Regions from separate parts of the Flexivirga aerilata genome, predicted to be linked through region 1. Evidence: riboswitches for the same ligand, from Rfam matches in the RefSeq annotation. Region 1 holds a riboswitch; each other region holds the start of a gene.

Region 1 (6,423 bases):
CGATGGCCTCGGCGCTGCCCGACGACACGACCGTCCCGGTCAGCACCTTCACCCTCGGCCGCGAGCGGATCCTGAACGTGCCGACCTACTCCCAGGAGGTGCACGCCGGTCACTACCCGCAGTGGTCGGGCGGCGGCGAGGCGTGGTGTTCGCCGACGTCGTCGTCGATGGTGCTGGCCTCGTGGGGTCTCGGGCCGAGCAAGGCCGACCTGTCGTGGGTGCAGCCGCCGGTCGACGCCCAGGTCGACTACGCGGCGCGCGACACCTTCGACTACACGTATGACGGGTGCGGCAACTGGCCGTTCAACACCGCCTACACCGGCAGCTATGGGCTGGACGCGTTCGTCACCCGGCTGCGCAGCCTCGCCGAGGCCGAGGCGTTCATCGCGGCCGGCATTCCGGTCATCACCGCAGTGTCCTTCGACAAGAGCGAGCTCGACGGTGCCGGCTACTCGACGGCCGGGCACCTGATGGTGCTCGTCGGTTTCACCGCGGCCGGCGACCCGGTGATGAACGACCCGGCGTCGCACCTGAAGCCGGACGACGCGCAAGTGCGGGTGACCTACAAGCGGGCGCAGTTCGAGAACGTCTGGATCCCGCGCAGCGGGGGCACGGCATACATCAACCACCCGGCGAGTGTGCGGCTGCCGCGCGCTCCCCAGGAGGCCAACTGGTGATCAGCTGACCGCCAGCGCGAGCGGCAACGCCACCGTCACTGCGACGCCGACGATCGCGGCGACGGTGTCCACCCGGCGCCACGGAGCCGGCTCCGCCCAGGTGCGGTGGGTTGCAGAGCCGAAGCCGCGGGCGTCCATCGCCAGCGACAGTTGCGTGCCGCCGCGCAGCGCCGCGACGAGCAGCGCGAAGGTCATGCCGGCGGCCCACGGGATCCGCGCCAGCGGGTTGCGGCCGGGGCCGGTGCCGCGCGCTCGACGCGTGCGGTCGAGCTGGTCCCAGACCTGGCCGAGAGACGTGAAGCGGGTGAGCGCAGCCGTTGTCGCCGCGACGAATCTGCCTGACAGCTTTACCCTTTGGGCGAGTTGGTCGCCGAGGCTGGTCGGGTCGATCCACGGCGTGAGCAGTGCGCCGGGCACGGCGAGCACGAGCACCCGCAGTGCCGCGATGCCGGCGTTCGCCGCCTGATTGCCGCCGAGCAGCCAGGTCGACCAGAGCACCGACAGCGCGGCGAAGGCGACGAAGCCCAGCCGCCAGAACACCCCCTTGGTCCACGGCACGAACACCCCCGCCAGCACCGCGTATGACGCAAGCACGACCAGCGCCTGCGGCGTCGTCCGGACGAGGAGGGACCCGAAGACGGGCAGCACGCCCAACACGAACAACACGAGCGGATTGACCTGCGGCAGAAGACGTTTCACGCTAGGCCACCTGCTTGCGGGCGAGCGCGACCTCGGCGTCGGAGAGCGCGATCAGATCGGTGTCGTGGGTGGCGACCGCGACCGTCGCCCCGGCCGCCGCCGCGGCGGTGCACCAGCCGGCGACCGCGGCCCAGGTCTGCCGATCCTGCCCGACGGTGGGCTCGTCGAGGAACATCGCGGCCGGCCGGTGGGCGAGCGCGGCGATGAGGGCGACGCGGCGCTGCTCGCCGCCGGAGAGCTGATAGGGGTTTGCGCCGCCGAGGTCTGCGAGCCCGACGAGGTCCAGCAGTGCGTCGACGTCGACGCGTCGCCCGAGTTTGCCTGCGGTGAGCGAGATTTCGTCGCGGACGGTGCGCGCGAGAAAGCCGTGCTCCGGGTTTTGCGGGGCCCAGCCGGCGGCCGCCGCCAGCTGGGGAGAGCGTCGTCGCTGCAGCGGCGGGGTGGGTCCGGCGATGCTGCCGCCGGTGAGTGGTTGCAGTCCGGCGAGCGCGGCGAGGAGCGTCGACTTGCCGGCGCCCGAGGGGCCGGTGAGCGCGGTGAGGTACCCCGCGGCGGCCCGCGCGGTGACGTGGTCGAGCGCGCGGGTGCGGACGGCCCCGCGCAAGGTGCGCAGCTCGAGGTCGACGCTGATCGACTCGGCGTCGACGTCGACGCCGGGGGAGTCGGGCGTGACGAGGTCGCCCGGCACGGCGAGCGGGGCCGGCGCCGCGGCCCCCGGCATCCACACACCGGCACGCAGCATGCGGTCGTGCTCGGTGCGGGCGAATGCGCCGGGAGTGGTGTCCGCGATCACTGCGCCGCGCTCGAGCACGACGACGCGGTCGACGTGCGGCAGCCACGGCCCGATGCGATGCTCGACGACGAGCATTGCGGCGCCGGTGGATGCGGCGGCTCGCACGATGGCTTCCCGCACGGTGGCCGCGGTCTCGTCGTCGAGCATGCTGGTCGGTTCGTCGAGCAGCAGCAGGCCGGGACGCACGGCGAGCACCCCGGCCAGCGCGAGCCGCTGCAGCTCACCACCGGAGAGGGCGGCCGTCGACCGGCCGGTCGGGTAACGCAGCCCGACCGCGTCGAGGCACTCGTGCACCCGCGACCAGATCTGGTCGCGGGGGAGCGAGAGGTTCTCCGGGCCGAAGGCGACCTCGCGGCCGATGGTCGCGGCGACCAGTGAGTCGGCCGGGTTCTGCAGCAGCAGACCCGCCCGGCCGTCCACCTCGACCAGGCCCGACGGGTCACCGGCGACCGTGCTGCCGAGCGCTCCGGTGAGGGCGCGCAGCACGGTCGACTTGCCGGCGCCGCTGCCGCCCGCGAGCAGCACGCGCTCGCCCGGCGCCACCGTCAGGTCGAGACCGGTGATCACCTGCTGTTTGCGGCCGAGCGGCCGCCAGCCGAACCCTTGCAGACGCGCGATCGGTGACGCGGCTCCCGTCATACCGAACGACGGTCGTGGAACTCCCGGCCCGGACCGAACGCGTCGAGCGCTCCGGTCGAGGCGAGCGCGCGCACCAGCAGCCAGCCGCCGATGCCCGCGACGACCGCGCCGGAGAGCGCGAAGAAGCCGAGGTAGGCCAGCTTGTAGTTGAACGTCCAGTAGTCGTAGTAGGAGTGCCACTCGTAGAGCACGACCTCGAAGACCGCCGCGAGCGTGCCCGCCGCCGCGGCGACCGCGGGGCCGAAGCGCCGGTAGGCGAAGGCGAGGAAGACGAGTTCGGCGCCGATGCCCTGCAGGAAGCCGGACACCATCACACCGCCGCCCCACTGGCTGGTCAGCAGGTATTCGACGTTGGCGCCGATCAGCTCGGTGACGAGGGCTGCTCCGGGGCGGCGTACGACGAGGCCGCCGACGACACCGCCGAGCAGCCAGGGGCCGGACAGCAGGCCGGCGGACGGCGGGAAACCGAACGCCGAGAGGGTGCTGAGGCCGGCGAACGCCTTGCCCCAGCCCCAGAACGCGACGCCGATGGCGACGCCCAGCGTGACGACCGTGACGATGTCGATGGTGCGGTAGGCGAACAGCGACCGCAGGCCGGACCGGCCGGTTTCGGGCGTGCTGACAGTGGCCATGGATGACTCCCTTCGCCGGTGCTAACCGGGGCAGGTTCGAGGGTCTGCGGCGAACCGCACTCTCAGCGCCGAGGCGCTCCCCTGTCTTTTCTGGTTGGTTTCGCCAATCTAGCAGCGGGTAGGACGTGGGCAGGCCAGGGGGAACGGGCTGGGGAACGATGGGCAACCCCGGGCGGCCGCCGTGCGTCTTCACCGAAGCGGTCCGCCCGGCCGCGTAGACTCGACCGACGCCGCAAGTTCGCGACCGAAAGGGCCAGGAAGACCAGTGGGACTGCTCGACACGATTTCGTCGCCCCGTGATCTGCAACGGCTGCCGACCGACCGGCTGGACGACCTGGCGGGCGAGATCCGTGAGTTCCTCGTCGACTCGGTGTCCCGCACCGGCGGCCACCTCGGACCCAACCTGGGTGTTGTCGAGCTGACCATCGCTCTGCACCGCGTCTTCGACTCCCCGCGCGAGAGCATCGTCTTCGACACCGGCCACCAGTCCTACGTGCACAAGCTGCTCACCGGACGGCACGACTTCTCCAAACTGAAGAAGCAGGGCGGCCTGTCGGGTTATCCGTCGCGGGCCGAGTCCGAGCACGACGTCGTGGAGAGTTCGCACGCGTCGTCGTCGCTGTCCTGGGCGGAGGGCATCGCCAAGGGGCGCGTGATCGCGGGGGAGCGGCAGCGTCATACGGTCGCGGTGATCGGGGACGGCGCACTGACCGGCGGTATGGCGTGGGAGGCGCTCAACAACATCGCGGTCGAGCGGGACCTGCCCCTGGTCATCGTGGTCAACGACAACGAGCGCAGTTACGCGCCGACGATCGGCGGCCTCGCCGACCACCTCGCGGCGCTGCGCACCACCCGCAGCTACGAGCGCATGCTCGACTGGGGCAAGCACGCGCTGCAGGGCACCCCGGTCGTCGGTGAGCTCGTCTACGACACGATGCACGGCGTCAAGAAGGGCATCAAGGACATCGTCGCCCCGCAGCAGGGGATGTTCGAGGACCTCGGCATCAAGTATCTCGGTCCGGTCGACGGGCACGACGAGCCGGCCCTGGAGCAGGCCCTGCGCCGGGCGCGTGCCTATGGCGGGCCGTGCATCGTGCACGTGATCACGCAGAAGGGCCGGGGCTATCAGCCGGCACTCGACGACACGGCCGACCACATGCACGGCATCGGCAAGATCAACCCCGAAACCGGTTTGCCCTTCGAGGTTTCCGGCCGCATCTGGACCGACGAGTTCAACGACGAGCTGGTCCGCCTGGGTGCCGAACGACCGGACCTGGTGGCGATCACCGCCGCGATGATGATCCCGGTCGGCCTCGACGGCTTCGCCGCCGCCTACCCCGAGCGCGTGATCGACGTCGGCATCGCCGAGCAGCACGCGGTGACGATGGCGTCGGGCCTGGCGTATGCCGGGATGCACCCGGTCGTCGCGATCTACGCGACGTTCCTCAACCGCGCGTTCGACCAGATGTTGATGGACGCCGCCCTGCACAAGGCCGGCGTCACGTTCGTGCTCGACCGGGCCGGCATCACCGGCTCGGACGGCCCGTCGCACAACGGCATGTGGGACATGTCGATCTGCTCGATCGTGCCGGGGCTGCGCCTCGCCGCGCCCCGCGACGGCGAGCAGGTCAAGGCGCTGCTGCGCGAGGCGGTCGACGTGGACGACGCGCCGACGGTGGTGCGCTTCCCCAAGGGTGACGTGGCCGACCCGATCGAGGCGATGCGCACCGACGGCACCCTCGACGTGCTGCACGACGCCGAGGCTCCTGAGGTGCTCGTGGTCGGGGTCGGCGCAATGTGCCCGACGGCGCTGCAGGTCGCCGAAAAGCTTGAAGCACAAGGTCATTCGGCCATGGTTGTCGACCCACGCTGGGTCCTCCCGGTGTCGCCCGACCTGGTCCGCCTGGCCGGCACCGTGCGCCACGTGGTGGTCATCGAGGACAACCTGGTGACGTCCGGCATCGGCGCCGCGGTGAGCCACGCGCTGCAGGAGGCCCGCGTCGCCGCCCGGCTGCACACGTTCGGCGTGCCGAAGGTCTTCCCGGACCATGCGTCGCGCGGGCAGGTGCTGGAGGCGGTCGGTCTCACCCCCGACGTCGTCGGCACCGAGCTCATCGCCCGCCTCACCACCGCAGAGTGACTGCCGGCGAGCAGCCCGCTTCGCAGCTGTGGCAGTCGGATCCGTGGCGCCGTGAGGCGACCCGGTGGATCGACGAGTCTCTCGAGCGGCGCGGCGTGGCCCGCGTGCCGGTGACGCCACGACAGCCGCGGGTGCGGCCCTGGTCGACCCAACTGGTCGTCGACACCACCGACGGCCGCCGCATGTGGTTCAAGGCGTCCTCGCTCAGCACCTCGCCGGAGCCGGCGATCTACCGGTCACTGGCAGCGGTTGCGCCGGACCGGGTGCCGGAGATCTGGGCCGGTGACGACGACCGCGGCTGGCTGCTGATGGCCGACCAGGGTCCGCTGTTGCGCGAGGTGGCCGACGCGGACTCGATCGTCGGACTCTGGTCGGGCGCGCTGCGGCGCTATGCGCGGATGCAGCGGGCGACCGTCGACGTCGCGGACACTCTCGTGGCGGCCGGGGTGCCCAGATGGGAGCCGGACGACCTGGTGTCGTGGTGGATGGCCGGGCGGGGAGCCGGCCACCGCGAGACCGAGCGACCGTTGCGGGAGGCCGCCGCGCGGCTGTCGTCCGTCGGGCTGCCGCCGACGATCGACCACAACGACCTGCACGCCGGCAACGTCTTCTGCGCCGACGGGTCGGCCGGTGCCATCCACGACTCCAGGTTTTTCGACTGGGGTGACGCGTATGTCGGAAACCCGTTGGGATCACTGCTGATTGCGCTTGCCGGCCCGGCATACCACTTCGGCATGCCGTCGGACCCCGAGCGCGACGCTCGCCTCGTGCGGGCCTACCTGTCGGTGTGGGCGGACCTGGTGCCGAGCAGCCGGCTGCAGGCCGTGCTGCCGGACGCGCTGC
Region 2 (6,423 bases), on a different contig from region 1:
CCGTCGTGCCCTACGCCGGTCACGACCACCCGGTGTGGGTGCTCGCCTGCGGTGCGGGCCAGATCGTGCCGCTGCTCTGGCGGCGGATCGCGCCGGTGCCGACCTTCGCGGCCGTGGCGATCGCGTCGGCGGCGAGCGTGCCTGTGCTCAACGTCGTCACGATCTCCGACATCGGCATCTTCATCGCGTTGTTCGCGGTCGTGTCCCGGAGGGGCTGGCGACCGTGGGGCATCGCCGCCACCGCGGTGTGCGTGCTCGGCGCCGGCATCGCGGCGGTGCGCTGGAGCAGCGACATCGAGGGTGCCCGCGGCGCCCAGGTGGTCTTCATCTTCGGCGTCAACCTCCTCGCGGTGATCGCGACGCTCGGCATCGCCGAGGCCAGCCGGCGGCGGGCGCAGCTCATCGAGCAGTTGCACGCCCGTGCGCGGGACGCCGAGCACGAGCGCGACCAGCAGGCGGTCATCGTCGCGCAGGCCGAGCGGGCCCGGATCGCGCGGGAGATGCACGACGTCGTCGCACACGCCCTGGCCGTGATCGTGGTGCAGGCGGACGGCGCGGGGCACGCGATCTCCAGGCGGTCGGCCCCCGATCCGACTGCGGCCCAGGCACTTTCGACGATCGGCGACACCGCGCGCACAGCTCTTGCCGAGACGCGCGCGCTGGTGGGCGTGTTGCGCGACGGAGGCGGGGACGGCCTCGCCGAGCTTGCGCCGACGCACGACCTGACGGCGCTGCCGTCGCTGGTCGACGGGGTGCGGGCCACCGGGCGCACGGTCCTTCTCGACGAGGGTTCGGTGCGCCCGGAGGACGTCTCGCCGGGGGTGAGCCGGGCGGCATACCGGATCGTGCAGGAGGCGACGACCAACGTGCTGAAGCACGCCGGCGACGAGGCGCGGATCTGGATCCGGCTGCGGCGTCGCGACGAGCTGCTGGTGCTCGAGATCGAGGACGACGGCGTCGGCGCGACCGATGCCTCGACGGGCGGCAACGGACTGCTGGGGATGCGGGAGCGCGTGCACGCCTTCGGCGGGCAGCTGTGGACCTCGCCGCGCCCGGGCGGCGGCTTTCGCGTCGCCGCCGAATTTCCGACGGAAGGAGAGCGATGACGGGCGCACAGGAGCCGTTGCGGCTGATGCTGGTGGACGACCAGCAGCTCGTGCGGGTGGGTTTCCGGATGATGCTGGAGGCCGAGGACGACCTGGAGGTGACCGCCGAGGCGTCCGACGGCCGGCAGGCGGTCGACCTGCTCGGCCGCGGCCTGGCCGTCGACGTGGTGCTGATGGACATCCGGATGCCCGTGCTCGACGGTGTCGCGGCCACCGGCGAGATCGTGCGGTCGCTCGGGGCGTCGGCGCCGAAGGTGCTGGTGCTGACCACCTTCGACCTCGACGAGTACGTCTATTCGGCACTGCGCGCCGGTGCGTCCGGCTTCTTCCTCAAGGATGCCGGTCCGGCCGAGCTCATCGCCGCGATCCGTGCCGTCCACGGTGGCGACGCGGTCGTGGCACCGTCGGCGACCCGGCGCCTGCTGGAGCGGGTGGTGCCGGTGCTGCCCGCCGAATCCGCGCCGGACACAAGGAAACTCGAGGAGCTCACCGACCGGGAGCGTGAGGTGATGATCGCGGTCGCACGCGGCATGAGCAACGGCGAGATCGCCGGGTCGCTCTTCCTCGCGGAGGCCACGGTGAAGACCCACATCGGGCGCATCCTCGCCAAGCTGCAGCTGCGCGACCGGGTGCAGATCGTGGTGCTCGCCTATGAGACCGGCCTGGTCCGGGCCGGCGAGGTGACCCCCGAACCCTGACGCTGCCCCTCGGGTTATCGTGGTGGGAGCAACCCGCGGGAGCCCGGAACGGACCGGGCTGAGAGGGCGACCGCCGTCGCCGACCGTCATACACCTGATCCGGGTAACACCGGCGTAGGAAGGGATGGCCCGATGGCACTTCGCACCGACTACCCGTGGTGGCCCACGCTCGGCGCCCCGATGCAGGACGGACTCGGGCGAGTGCTCGACCATCCGTTCCTCGTCGGTCTCGCCGACGGCACGCTGCCGCGAGAAGCGTTCGGCTACTTCGTGATTCAGGACACGCTCTATCTCGGCGACTACGCGCGGGCGCTCGCCCTGCTGGCCGCGAAGGCGCCCGACGGCGATGCGGGCACCCTCGCCGCGCATGCCGGGGAGGCGGTCGCCGCCGAGCTCGACCTGCACCCGAAGCTGCTCGCCGACGCCGGCATCGACCCGGACCTGATGCGGCAGACCCGGCCCTCACCCGCGACCACGGCATACACCAGCTACCTGCTCGCGACGGCGGCGCAGCGGCCGTTCCACGAGGGCCTGGCGGCCGCACTGCCGTGTTACTGGATCTACCAGCAGGTCGGCGCCGCGTTGGAGGCGGAGGGGTCGGCCGACCCGGTCTACCAGCAGTGGATCGAGGCGTATGCCGCAGCCGACTTCGCCGACACCGTCGCGCAGGTGCTCGACATCGTCGACCGCACCGTCGCCACCCTGACCGAGGAACAGGTCGCCGCGATGCGGCGGCACATCGAGACGACCACCCGCTACGAGTGGATGTTCTGGGACGCCGCCGTGCGCGGGGAGAGGTGGCCGTGGTGAGTGACGCGGACCAGGTCGCGGAGCTGCTGGCGCGGCTGCGCGCGGGGACGCCGCTGGTGCAGTGCATCACCAACGCGGTGGTCACCGGCTTCACGGCCAACGTGCTGCTGGCGCTCGGCGCGGCGCCGGCGATGGTCGACAACCGTGAGGAGGCACCGGTTTTCGCGAGCGTCGCCGACGGGGTGCTGATCAATCTCGGGACGCTGGACGCCGAGGTCGCGCAGACGATGCGGCTGACGGCGGAGGCGGCCGGTGCGGCGGGCACACCGTGGGTCCTCGATCCGGTGGCGGTGGGCGGACTGCCGCTGCGTGACCGGGTCGGCGCAGAGCTGGTGCCGTTGCGCCCCAGCGTGATCCGCGGCAACGCGTCCGAGGTGATCAGCCTGTCCGGCGCCGAGGGTGGCGGTCGCGGGGTCGACAGCACCGCCTCCACCGAGGCTGCGGTCGATGCTGCCGCGTCGCTGGTCGGGCGCACCGGGGGCGCGGTCGCGGTGAGCGGCCCCGTCGACCGCATCGTCGATGGCTCCGGGGTGCGCACGATCGCCAGCGGCACGCCGACGATGACCATGGTGACCGGGGTCGGCTGCGCGCTGGGCGCGATCGTGGCGGCGTTCGCGCCATACGCCGAGACGCCGGCGGATGCCGCATTCGCGGCCACCGCCGTGCTCACGATCGCCGCCGAGCTGGCCGACGAAAAGGCCGACGGCCCAGGCTCTTTCGCGGTGCAGCTGCTCGATGCGCTGCACCGGGTCGGCCCGGCCGACCTGGCCAGACTGCGGGTGGGCTGACGATGGATCCGAAACACCTGCGGATCTATCTGGTCACCGACGAGGGGCTGAGCGGCGCGCGCGGCGTCGTGGAGACGGTGCGGCAGGCGGTGGCGGGCGGCGTCACGATCGTGCAGCTGCGCGATCACGACGCGAGCTCCCGGCGCCTGGTCGAGACCGCTCGGCAACTCCTGGAGGTCACCCGGTCGGCCGGTGTGCCGTTCGTCGTCGACGACCGCCTGGACGTCGCGCTCGCGGTCGGCGCGGACGGCGTGCACCTGGGCCAGTCCGACCTCGACCCGGTCGACGCACGGCGCATCGCCGGGCCGGGTTTCCTGATCGGGCACTCGGTTTCGTCACCGGACGAGCTCCGCGCCGCCGATGAGTGGCCCGCCGGCACGGTCGACTACCTCGGCATCGGCCCGCTGCGAGCCACCACGACCAAGCCGAACGCCGCGGCGCCGCTCGGCTATGACGGGGTCCGCGCGATCGCCGGGGCGACCGCCCTGCCGTCGGTCGCGATCGGCGGCATCGGCGTCGGCGATGTGGCACCACTGCTCGATGCGGGCGTCGACGGGGTCGCGGTCGTCTCGGCCATCTGCGCTGCGGCCGACCCGGCCGCCGCGGCCGCCGAGTTGCGCACGGCCGTCGAGCGGAGCGCGCCGTGACCGAGTCCGCCGCGCGGCCTGAGGCCGCCCCACCGGCAACCCCATCACCCGTGCCCACGGCACTGACCATCGCCGGGACCGACCCGAGCGGCGGCGCCGGGATCAGCGCGGATCTCAAGACCTTCTCCGCGCTGGGTGCGTTCGGCACGGCGGTCGTCACCGCGGTGGTCGCCCAGAACACCCGGGGCGTCGCCGCGGTGCACCAGCTGGACGGGTCGACGGTCGCCGCACAGCTGACCAACCTGCTCGACGACGTCAACGTGGACGTGGTCAAGATCGGCATGCTCGGCACCGCCGACGTCATCGACGCCGTCGCGCAGGTGCTCGGCGAGCGGGAGGTCGGGCCGATCGTGCTCGACCCGGTGATGGTGGCCAAGAGCGGGCATCGCCTGCTCGACGCCGATGCGGTGAATGCGTTGCGCAGCAACCTGATCCCGCTCTGCGACCTGATTACCCCCAACCTGCCGGAGGCTGCTGACCTGCTGGGCACCGAGGAGACGACCAGCGTCACCGGCATGATGCGGCAGGTGCACGCACTCGGCGAGCTCACCGGGGGAGTGCTGCTCAAGGGCGGCCACCTGGACGGCGAGGCCAGCACCGATCTGCTGCTCACCGGCGGCCGGGTCACCGAGCTCTCCGCTCCTCGGGTATCGACCCGCAACACGCACGGCACCGGGTGCACGCTGTCGGCGGCGATCGCCGCCCTGCGGCCGCGCAGCGCGGGCTGGGAGCCGGCAGTGCGTGCGGCGAAGGACTATCTGACCGGTGCGCTGCGGCACGCGGACGAGTTGTCGATCGGGTCCGGTCACGGCCCCGTGCACCACTTCTGGCGCGCGTGGGACTGATCAGACCAGCGCGAGCACCACGGTGGCCGCGCCCACGGCCGCGATCGCAACCAGGAGGCTCTCGATCGTGAAACGCCGCAACGGGATCCGCAGACCGGCTCGTTCGCACCGGCTCCGCCACAGCAGCGTCGCGAGGGAACCCCAGAGGGTCACGACCGGTCCGGCGTTGACGCCGATGAGCAGCGCCATCAGACGCTGAGCGCTGTCCCCGGCTGCCGACTCCGCCGCGAGGTATGCCGGGAGGTTGTTGACCAGGTTGGCGCCCACCGCGCCGACACCGGCGACCCGCACCAGGTCGGTGAGCCCGTGCCCGCGTCCGACGAGGTCGGCGATCAGCGCGTTGAGGCCGTGCGACCCGAGCAGGTCGACCACGACGAAGAGCACGCTGACCCCGATCACCATCCGCCACGGCACGGCCACCTCGCGGATGCCGCCACGGTCGCGCATCCACAGCGTCACCGCCAGGATCGCCGCCGCGACGGCAGCCGGGATCGCCGGCGTCACCCCGGTGACGAACACCGGGCCGAGCAGCAGGCAGACCGCACCGGCGACCCGCAGCAGCACCGGGTCACCGGTCTCGGGCGCGGGCGGCGCGGCATACCGCCCGACGAGGGAGCGGCCGTGCAGCGCCGCGATGACCGCGGTGGTGGCGACCATCGCGGTCAGGGCCGGACGCCACGCCACCGACAGGTATGACGAGAAGCCACCCCAGCGCGAAAACCCATGCAGGGCAAGCAGATTCGTGAGGTTGGAGACCGGCAGCAGCAGCGACGCCGTGTTGGCCAGCCAGACCGTGGTCAGTGCGAAGGGCAGCGGGGAGATGCGTGCCTGACGGGCCATGGTGATGACCACCGGTGTCAGCAGGACTGCGGTGGTGTCCAGGCTGAGCACGGTGGTCGCGAGGCAGGAGAGCAGCACGACGATCAGCCACAGCACCAGCTTGCGACCGCGGGCGACTCGGGCGGCCCAGTGGCCCGCGACCTCGAAAACGCCTGCGCGGTCGGCGATTTCGGCGACGATCGTGATGCAGATCAGGAAGATGAGGACCGGGCCGACGCGATCGACCAGCTCGGTCACCGGGCCGTCACCGCCAGGTCCCACGGCGTGCCCGGCCGGGACGGCTCGCGCAGCTCGGCCTTGAAGTCGGTGGCGAGCACGTCGCGCAGCGCGGCGGCGGTGCGCGGGGTGGCACCGGTCTGGGCGAGGTGCCGGGCGACCAGGCCCCGGGTGTGCTTGGCCATGTGCGTGGCGCCGGGCACCGAGATCCGCACCCATCGTTGGGCGACCGCGCCGGCCGGGGACCACGCTGCGGCATACGTGCTGGACCGGCAGTCGACGACCACTCCCGTGCCGGCGGCGGCGGTCATCGGCTCGTCGAGCACCGCCCGCCACGAGGCCGCGAGGGGGCCGACGCCGGGCAGGTTGGTCCCCATCGAGAGCCGGTATGCCGGGACCTTGTCGCCCAGCCGCAACGCGCCGAACAGCGCCGACTGCACGACGAACCAGCGTCGCGCTCGGCGCAGCGCGGC
Region 3 (6,423 bases), on a different contig from region 1:
AGGACCGGCAAAGACGTAGTCGAGGCCCTCGTCGATCGCGCGACGCAGCTCGTCGGCGTCGTGCGCCGAGCGGCCGACGATCGGCGGCCGGGGCGACGGGAGACGGTCCGACGAGCTGAGCTGGCAGCCGGCTGCGCGCGGATCGGGCGAACGGGTGAAGATCGCTGCCCGGTCCGCGATGTCGCGCCGCATTGTGGCAAGGACTTCGTCGTACTCCGCCTGCGGCAGATCGCGCTCACGCAGGAACACGTTGCGTATGCCGCCGGCCACGCACGCGCCGACGACGTCGGTAAGCCGCCGGCGGCCAACCTGTCGCCGGTCGGTGACCAACATCAGGGACGGCACGGCACTCACCTGCCGACCATCCCGGTGGTCGGTGAGGATGCCCGCGCGAGAGAGCTTCTCGGGATGCGGCCCGCGTCGTGCGCCGCGCGACCGGCGCGGACCGCGTCACGCATCGCCGCCGCCATCAGCTCGGGACGCTCGGCGCGGGTGACGGCGGTCGCCAGTAGCACCGCGGAGCAGCCCAGCTCCATGGCCAGTGCCGCGTCGGATGCCGTGCCGAGACCGGCGTCGAGCACGACCGGGAGCTCGATCTCGCCGCAGATCAGCTCGATCGCGTGCGGATTGCGGATGCCGAGCCCGGAGCCGATGGGCGAGCCGAGCGGCATGACTGCCGCGCAGCCGACGTCGCGCAGCCGACGGGCGACCACGAGGTCGTCCGTGGTGTAGGGCAGCACTCGGAAGCCGTCGTCCACGAGTTGCTCTGCGGCGTCGACGAGTTCGAGCACATCGGGCAGCAGCGTGCGGTCGTCGGCGATCACCTCGAGCTTGACCCAGTCGGTCCGCAACGCCTCCCGCGCGAGTTGCGCGGTGAGCACCGCCTCGCGCGCGGTGCGGCAACCGGCGGTGTTGGGCAGCACCTCCACGCCCGCTGCCTGTATGGCGGGAAGCAGACCACTCGTGGCCGAGGCGCCGGCCCGACGCATGGACACGGTGACGACGTCGGTGCCACTCTCGGCGATGCATGCGGACAGGACCGCCGCCGACGAGACGCCACCCGACCCGAGCAGTAGCCGGCTGGTGAGATTGCGACCCGAGAACTCCCAGGTGTCCGAGGTCATCTCAGCCACCTTGCGCGGGACGGACGATCTCGACCTCGGCGCCGGGGGCGACCGTGGTGGAGTGCCATTGCGAGGACGGGACCACTGCGCCGTCCAGAGCCACGGCGAACCACGCACCGTCCCACCCCTCCGACGCCAGCATGCGGCTGACCGTGGCCTCGGCGGGCAACGGTCGCTCCTCGCCGTTCAGGCGGAAGGTGTCGGCCATCATGAGTCTCCTTCGGTGCGTGCCGCCATGACGCTGTCGGCGACGATGGATGCGGTCAGCGGCGCGAGCAGGAAGCCGTGCCGATAGTGACCGGTGGCGAGGATGAGCCCGGGCATCGGCGAGACGCCCATCGACGGGTGGTTGTCCGCGCTTGCCGGGCGCAGACCGACGCGGTGCGCGGCGATCCGCGCGTCACGCAGCTCTGGCACGAGAGTCGTTGCGGCGCTGAGCAGTTCGAGCGCGGCCCGCACTGTCGGGGCGGTGTCGGCGCCGACGTCGGTGCTCGTGGCACCGACGGTCAGCCGCGTGTCGTCGTGGGGCACCAGATAGACCGGCACGCGGTCGACAACCGCCCGCACCGTGCTCGTCACGGCTGGTGCGGGAAGCTCCAGGTCGATGAGCTCACCCTTGACCGGACGCACGTCGGGCAACGCCGCGGAGGCATCCACGGCCGCCGCGCTGCGCCAGCCGCCGCAGAGCACCACGTGATCGGCAGCAACCAGGCCGTCGGCCAGTTCGACGCCGACGGCCCGGCCGTCGCGGGTCAGCACCCGGCCCTCGGCCTCGACCGTCCGCACAGCGGCTGCGGTCACCGCCGCCCGCAGCGCCGCGAGGGCCTGGCCGCGTTCGACGCAGAGATCGTCGGGCAGCCAGGCCGCTCCGCGCACGGAGGGAGCGAGCGCGGGCTCTTTGCGCCGCAACTCGCGCCGGTCAAGCCGGTCGGCGTCGACGCCCAGGTCGGCGAGGAGCTTCAGCCGCCGCTCGAGACGCAGCTGCTCGTCGCGGTCCGTCGCGACCAGCAGCGTGCCGGTGCGGCGCAGTCCGACCGGCCGGCCGGCGGCGCGCTCCAGGTCGGCGGCGAAGCCCGGCCACTGCGCCTGCGACCGCGAGGTCAGCTCCCACAGCCCGGTTTCGCCGTAGTCGACCTCGGCGGCGGCCGAGATCATCCCGGCTGCCACGGGCGAGCTGCGCCCGGGGAGCGGCACGTCGACCAGCACCACGTCCGCGCCGCGCCGGGCGAGCTCCCAGGCGGCCGACAGCCCGATCACGCCACCGCCGAGAACGGCGACGGAGGTCATTGCGGAAGGGGCGAGATCCGAAGGTGCGGAAGGTGATTGGTCGCCATGGCTTCTCCTTGCGCCGGCATGACCCGGATCAAGTTGGTGACGGTCGGGGCGGCGTCAGCCCCCTCTCAGTCCGGTCCACCGGACTCCCGCGAAGGACATGACGACGCTAACACACCGCCGACGTGCGATCAGGCGGCTGCCGCGCCTCGCATCCGGTCGAGGCGCCCGACCATCGGGCTCGCGGCAACGCCGTGCACTACGACGGACAACGCGATCGTGAAGGCCGCGATGGACCACAGGCGGTCGCTGCCCGGGAAGTCGTGGTGTGCGGTCGCATAGGCCAGGTAGTAGATGGTGCCGATGCCGCGCACGCCGAAGAAGGCAACTGCGATCCGCTCGCGGGGACCGAGGTGGCCGGGACCCGAGAAGTCCTGGGCCTTGCGCTGCCACAACGAGATCCACGCCACCACCGGCCGTACGACGAAGACCAGCAGCACGCCGATCGCGGCGCCGGACAGCGTCAGGTCGCCGAGCAGGCCGTTGGTCAGCGAGGCGCCGATCAGCAGCAGCATGACGAGCGTGAAGAGCCGCTCGAGCCGCTCGATCACACCGTGCATGGCCTCGTGGTATTCGTGGGTCGGGTCCGCCGAGCGCATCGTGACCGCGCACACGAAGACCGACAGGAACGCCCAGCCCTGGGCGATCTCGCCCAGTCCGTAGGAGATGAACGGAGCGGCGACCACGAGGAGCGGGTCGCCCAGCCGGGAGACGCGCAGGTTCTTCGGCGCGCGGAATGCGATGCGTGCCAACGCCATACCGACGATCCAGCCGACGACGACGCCGATCACGGTCCGTGCGATCAGGTCCCACGCGATCCACTGCGGCGCCCAGGACCAGATCGAGCCGCCGGCCAGCACCGCGATCGCGGCGTACAGGAACGGGAAGGCCGCGCCGTCGTTGAGGCCGGCCTCGGAGGTGAGCGCGAAGCGCACCTCGTCCTCCTCGTCGAGCTCGTCCGGGTGCTGGTCGGTGGTGGGCCCTTCGACCTGCACGTCGGCGGCGAGCACCGGATCGGTCGGGGCCAGGGCCGCGGCGAGCAGCAACGCCGTCGCCGGCGCGAGGCCGGCCACCCACCAACCGAGCCACGCGGTCGCCGCGATGGTCAGCGGCATCGCGATGAAGATCAGCCGCCAGGTCGTCGACCACCGCCGCCAGGTCGACCTCGCCCAGGTGAGAGGGCGGTCGAGCGCGAGGCCGACGCCGGTGAGCGCGATCAGCACGGTGATCTCGGAGATGTGCTGGGTGATCTCGGGGTGGTCCAGCGGAGAGAGCGACACACCGTCCGGGAAGGGCAGCAGACCGATCAGGCCGCCGAAGGCGACCAGGACCAGCGGCGCCGAGATCGCCCGGCCCGCCACGAGATTGGGCAGCACGACACCGAGCAACAAGCCGATGCCGAGCAGCAGGAAGGTGAGGCCCTCAACCACGGCCGAGCAGGGTGCCGCCGTTGACCTGCAGGATCTGCCCGGTCGTCCAGCCCGCGTCCGGCGACGCGAGGTAGGCGACGGCCTCCGCGACCTCGTCCGGTGTGCCGGCCCGGCCCATCGGGATGGTCCCGACCCTGGACGCGGCGAGGTCCGGGTCGGCGGCGAGTCGCTCGGCCCAGAACTCGGTATCCGGGACGAATCCGGGTGCGACCGCGTTGGCGGTGATCCCTTCGGAGGCCAGCGAATTCGCCAGGTCGAGCACCCACGCGTTGACCGCGGCCTTGGCCGCGCCGTAGGACCCTGAGCCGCGCAGGGCGGCGATCGAGCTCATCGCCACGATCCGGCCGCCAGGCCGCGCGAAGTGCGGCAGGAGGGCATGGGTGAGCAGCACCGCGGACAGCACGTTGCCGTCGAAGTCGGCGCGCCAGGCATGGGCGATGGCAGTGAGATCACCGTCCGCTCCTACCCCGTAGTTGCCCCCGGCATTCGCCACCAGCACGTCGATGGCGGGACCGCCGGCGAGATCGTCGGCGAGTTGCTGCACGGTCGCCGCGTCGGTGAGGTCGCAGCTGCGTGTCGTGACGTCGGCCTGCTCGTCGACCGCGCGGAGCTCGTCGGCGGCGGACTGCAGGACGTCCGCGCGCCGGCCGACGAGGATGAGTTCGGGTTCTTCGACGAGGAGGCGGTGGGCCACGGCGCGACCGATGCCGGTGCCGCCGCCGGTGATGATGATGCGTCGCGTCATACGTCCCAATCTATAGGCGCATCAATGGCGGTCGACGTCGGCGACGTCCACCGGCTCGGGGAGTTCCGGCGGCGCCGGGTCGAGTCGGCGGTCGAGCGCACGGCCCGCGGCACTCCCGATGAGGGTGCCGGCGGCGACCGCCACGACCGCGCTGACGGCGGTCGAGACGGCAGCCAGCCCGTCGTGACCGGCGGCGAGTTCGGCCGTGCTGAGCAGTCCGAGACTGCCGGGCACGAGCAGCCAGAAGGCGGGCAGGAAGACGACCAGGCGCAGGGGGCGGCCGCTGAAGCGGTGCACGAGCGCGGCCCCGAGCGAGGCGACGATCGCGCCGGCGAGGCCGCCGAGGGTCACCCCGCCGAGCCACTGCACGGTCGACTGCACGGCGAAGGTGAGGGCGAGAACCGCGAAGATCCAGGGGATCGCGTTGCGCGACGCGGCGACGTTAAGCACGATCCCGAGGCCCACCAACGCAACTCCGAGGTATGGCGCAAGCGGTCCCAGCTCCTGCGCGCGCACGTTGGTCAGCACGTCCAGGCTGTCGCTGCTCACCGACACCGCGGCGAACAGCCCGACGGCGAAGAGCATCAGCTGCACCATCCCGGAGACGAGTCGCGAGGTGCCGGCGACGGCTGCGCCGGAGGCGATCTCCGACATACCGGTGACGATGACCGACCCGGGCAGCAGCACGGCGATCGCGCTCACCATCGTGCGCAACGTGCCGTCGAGGTGCCACAGCCGGTCGGCCTGCAGGACGAGCAGGCCCACCCCGAAGGATGCGAGGAGTGGCAGCAGGGTGCCGACCAGGGTGATCCGGCGGCTCAGCCAGACCAGCCCGACCACGAGCAGCGACGCCACCGCGGTGACCCCGAGGTCGCGCCAGGTGGGCTGCAGGATGCAGCAGATGCCGATGCCGATCAGCACCACGGCCAGGTCGCAGAGGAAGGGCGCCCGCGTCGACGGCATGGCCTCGATGTCGTCGAGTGCGACGAGCGCCTCCGCGGCGCGCATCCGGCGGCGCATCAACCGGTCGATGACGTCCTGCACCCGCGACATCTGCTCGAAGCGGAGCGAGCCGTGCACGGTCTGCAGCGCCATGTCGTGCGTGGCGTCGACGCTGACGAAGACGGCGGTCGGGGTCGCCGCCACCCGCGGTTCGGCAGCTCCGAGGCGGTGGCCGAGCGCGATCAGTTGCGCCTCGACGTCGGGCACCGGGGCCGCCCCGGCGAGCAGTGCGCCACCGATCCGCAGCAACACCTCACGGGTCGGGTCGATCGCCATACGCACATGATGGCGGAGGTGTGACCACAATGAGGTCAGCGAGGTTCGAAGGGCCCACGAGAGAGGTGAGGTATGGCAACCGGTGACGGGACGGTGCGGTTGACCGTCGCCCAGGCGGTTGTGCGCTTCCTCGCTGCGCAGCACACCGAGCGGGACGGCGTGCGCCGCAGGCTGATCCCCGCGATGTTCGGGATCTTCGGGCACGGCAACGTCGCCGGCATCGGGCAGGCGCTGCACGAGGCCGAACTGCGGGCGGGTGCCGATGGGGTCAACGACATGCCCTACTACCTGGCGCGCAACGAACAGGGTGCCGTGCACGCGGCCACGGGCTTCGCCAAGACCGCACATCGCCTCCAAACGCTCGCCGTCACCACGTCGATCGGGCCCGGCGCGACGAACATGGTCACCGGCGCCGCGCTGGCGACGACGAACCGTCTCCCGGTGCTGTTGCTCCCCTCCGACACGTTCGCGACCCGCGCCGTCGACCCAGCCCTGCAACAGCTGGAAGACCCTC

The links. Region 1 has a riboswitch for thiamine pyrophosphate ahead of HJ588_RS11495 (ECF transporter S component). Riboswitches for the same ligand answer to the same signal wherever they lie in the genome.
Region 2: it holds a riboswitch for thiamine pyrophosphate, as region 1 does, so the genes downstream of both, tenA (thiaminase II) here and HJ588_RS11495 (ECF transporter S component) in region 1, are expected to answer to the same signal.
Region 3: it holds a riboswitch for thiamine pyrophosphate, as region 1 does, so the genes downstream of both, thiO (glycine oxidase ThiO) here and HJ588_RS11495 (ECF transporter S component) in region 1, are expected to answer to the same signal.

Annotation. Positions count from the first base shown of each region.
Region 1 covers NZ_JABENB010000001.1:2,441,983-2,448,405, forward strand. The annotation lists gene HJ588_RS11480 (C39 family peptidase) at 1-677, shown strand, start outside; gene HJ588_RS11485 (energy-coupling factor transporter transmembrane component T family protein) at 678-1,376, opposite strand; gene HJ588_RS11490 (ABC transporter ATP-binding protein) at 1,378-2,808, opposite strand; gene HJ588_RS11495 (ECF transporter S component) at 2,805-3,440, opposite strand; TPP riboswitch at 3,431-3,533, opposite strand; gene dxs (1-deoxy-D-xylulose-5-phosphate synthase) at 3,706-5,580, shown strand; gene HJ588_RS11505 (phosphotransferase) at 5,577-6,423, shown strand, end outside.
Region 2 covers NZ_JABENB010000002.1:684,209-690,631, forward strand. The annotation lists gene HJ588_RS15070 (sensor histidine kinase) at 1-1,106, shown strand, start outside; gene HJ588_RS15075 (response regulator) at 1,103-1,804, shown strand; TPP riboswitch at 1,830-1,942, shown strand; gene tenA (thiaminase II) at 1,937-2,614, shown strand; gene thiM (hydroxyethylthiazole kinase) at 2,611-3,402, shown strand; gene thiE (thiamine phosphate synthase) at 3,405-4,049, shown strand; gene thiD (bifunctional hydroxymethylpyrimidine kinase/phosphomethylpyrimidine kinase) at 4,100-4,894, shown strand; gene HJ588_RS15100 (SLC13 family permease) at 4,895-5,971, opposite strand; gene HJ588_RS15105 (peroxide stress protein YaaA) at 5,968-6,423, opposite strand, start outside.
Region 3 covers NZ_JABENB010000003.1:500,384-506,806, reverse strand. The annotation lists gene HJ588_RS17990 (thiamine phosphate synthase) at 1-345, opposite strand, end outside; gene thiG (thiazole synthase) at 351-1,124, opposite strand; gene thiS (sulfur carrier protein ThiS) at 1,126-1,335, opposite strand; gene thiO (glycine oxidase ThiO) at 1,332-2,411, opposite strand; TPP riboswitch at 2,448-2,559, opposite strand; gene HJ588_RS17970 (cation:proton antiporter domain-containing protein) at 2,588-3,886, opposite strand; gene HJ588_RS17965 (SDR family NAD(P)-dependent oxidoreductase) at 3,879-4,631, opposite strand; gene HJ588_RS17960 (threonine/serine exporter family protein) at 4,653-5,909, opposite strand; gene iolD (3D-(3,5/4)-trihydroxycyclohexane-1,2-dione acylhydrolase (decyclizing)) at 5,982-6,423, shown strand, end outside.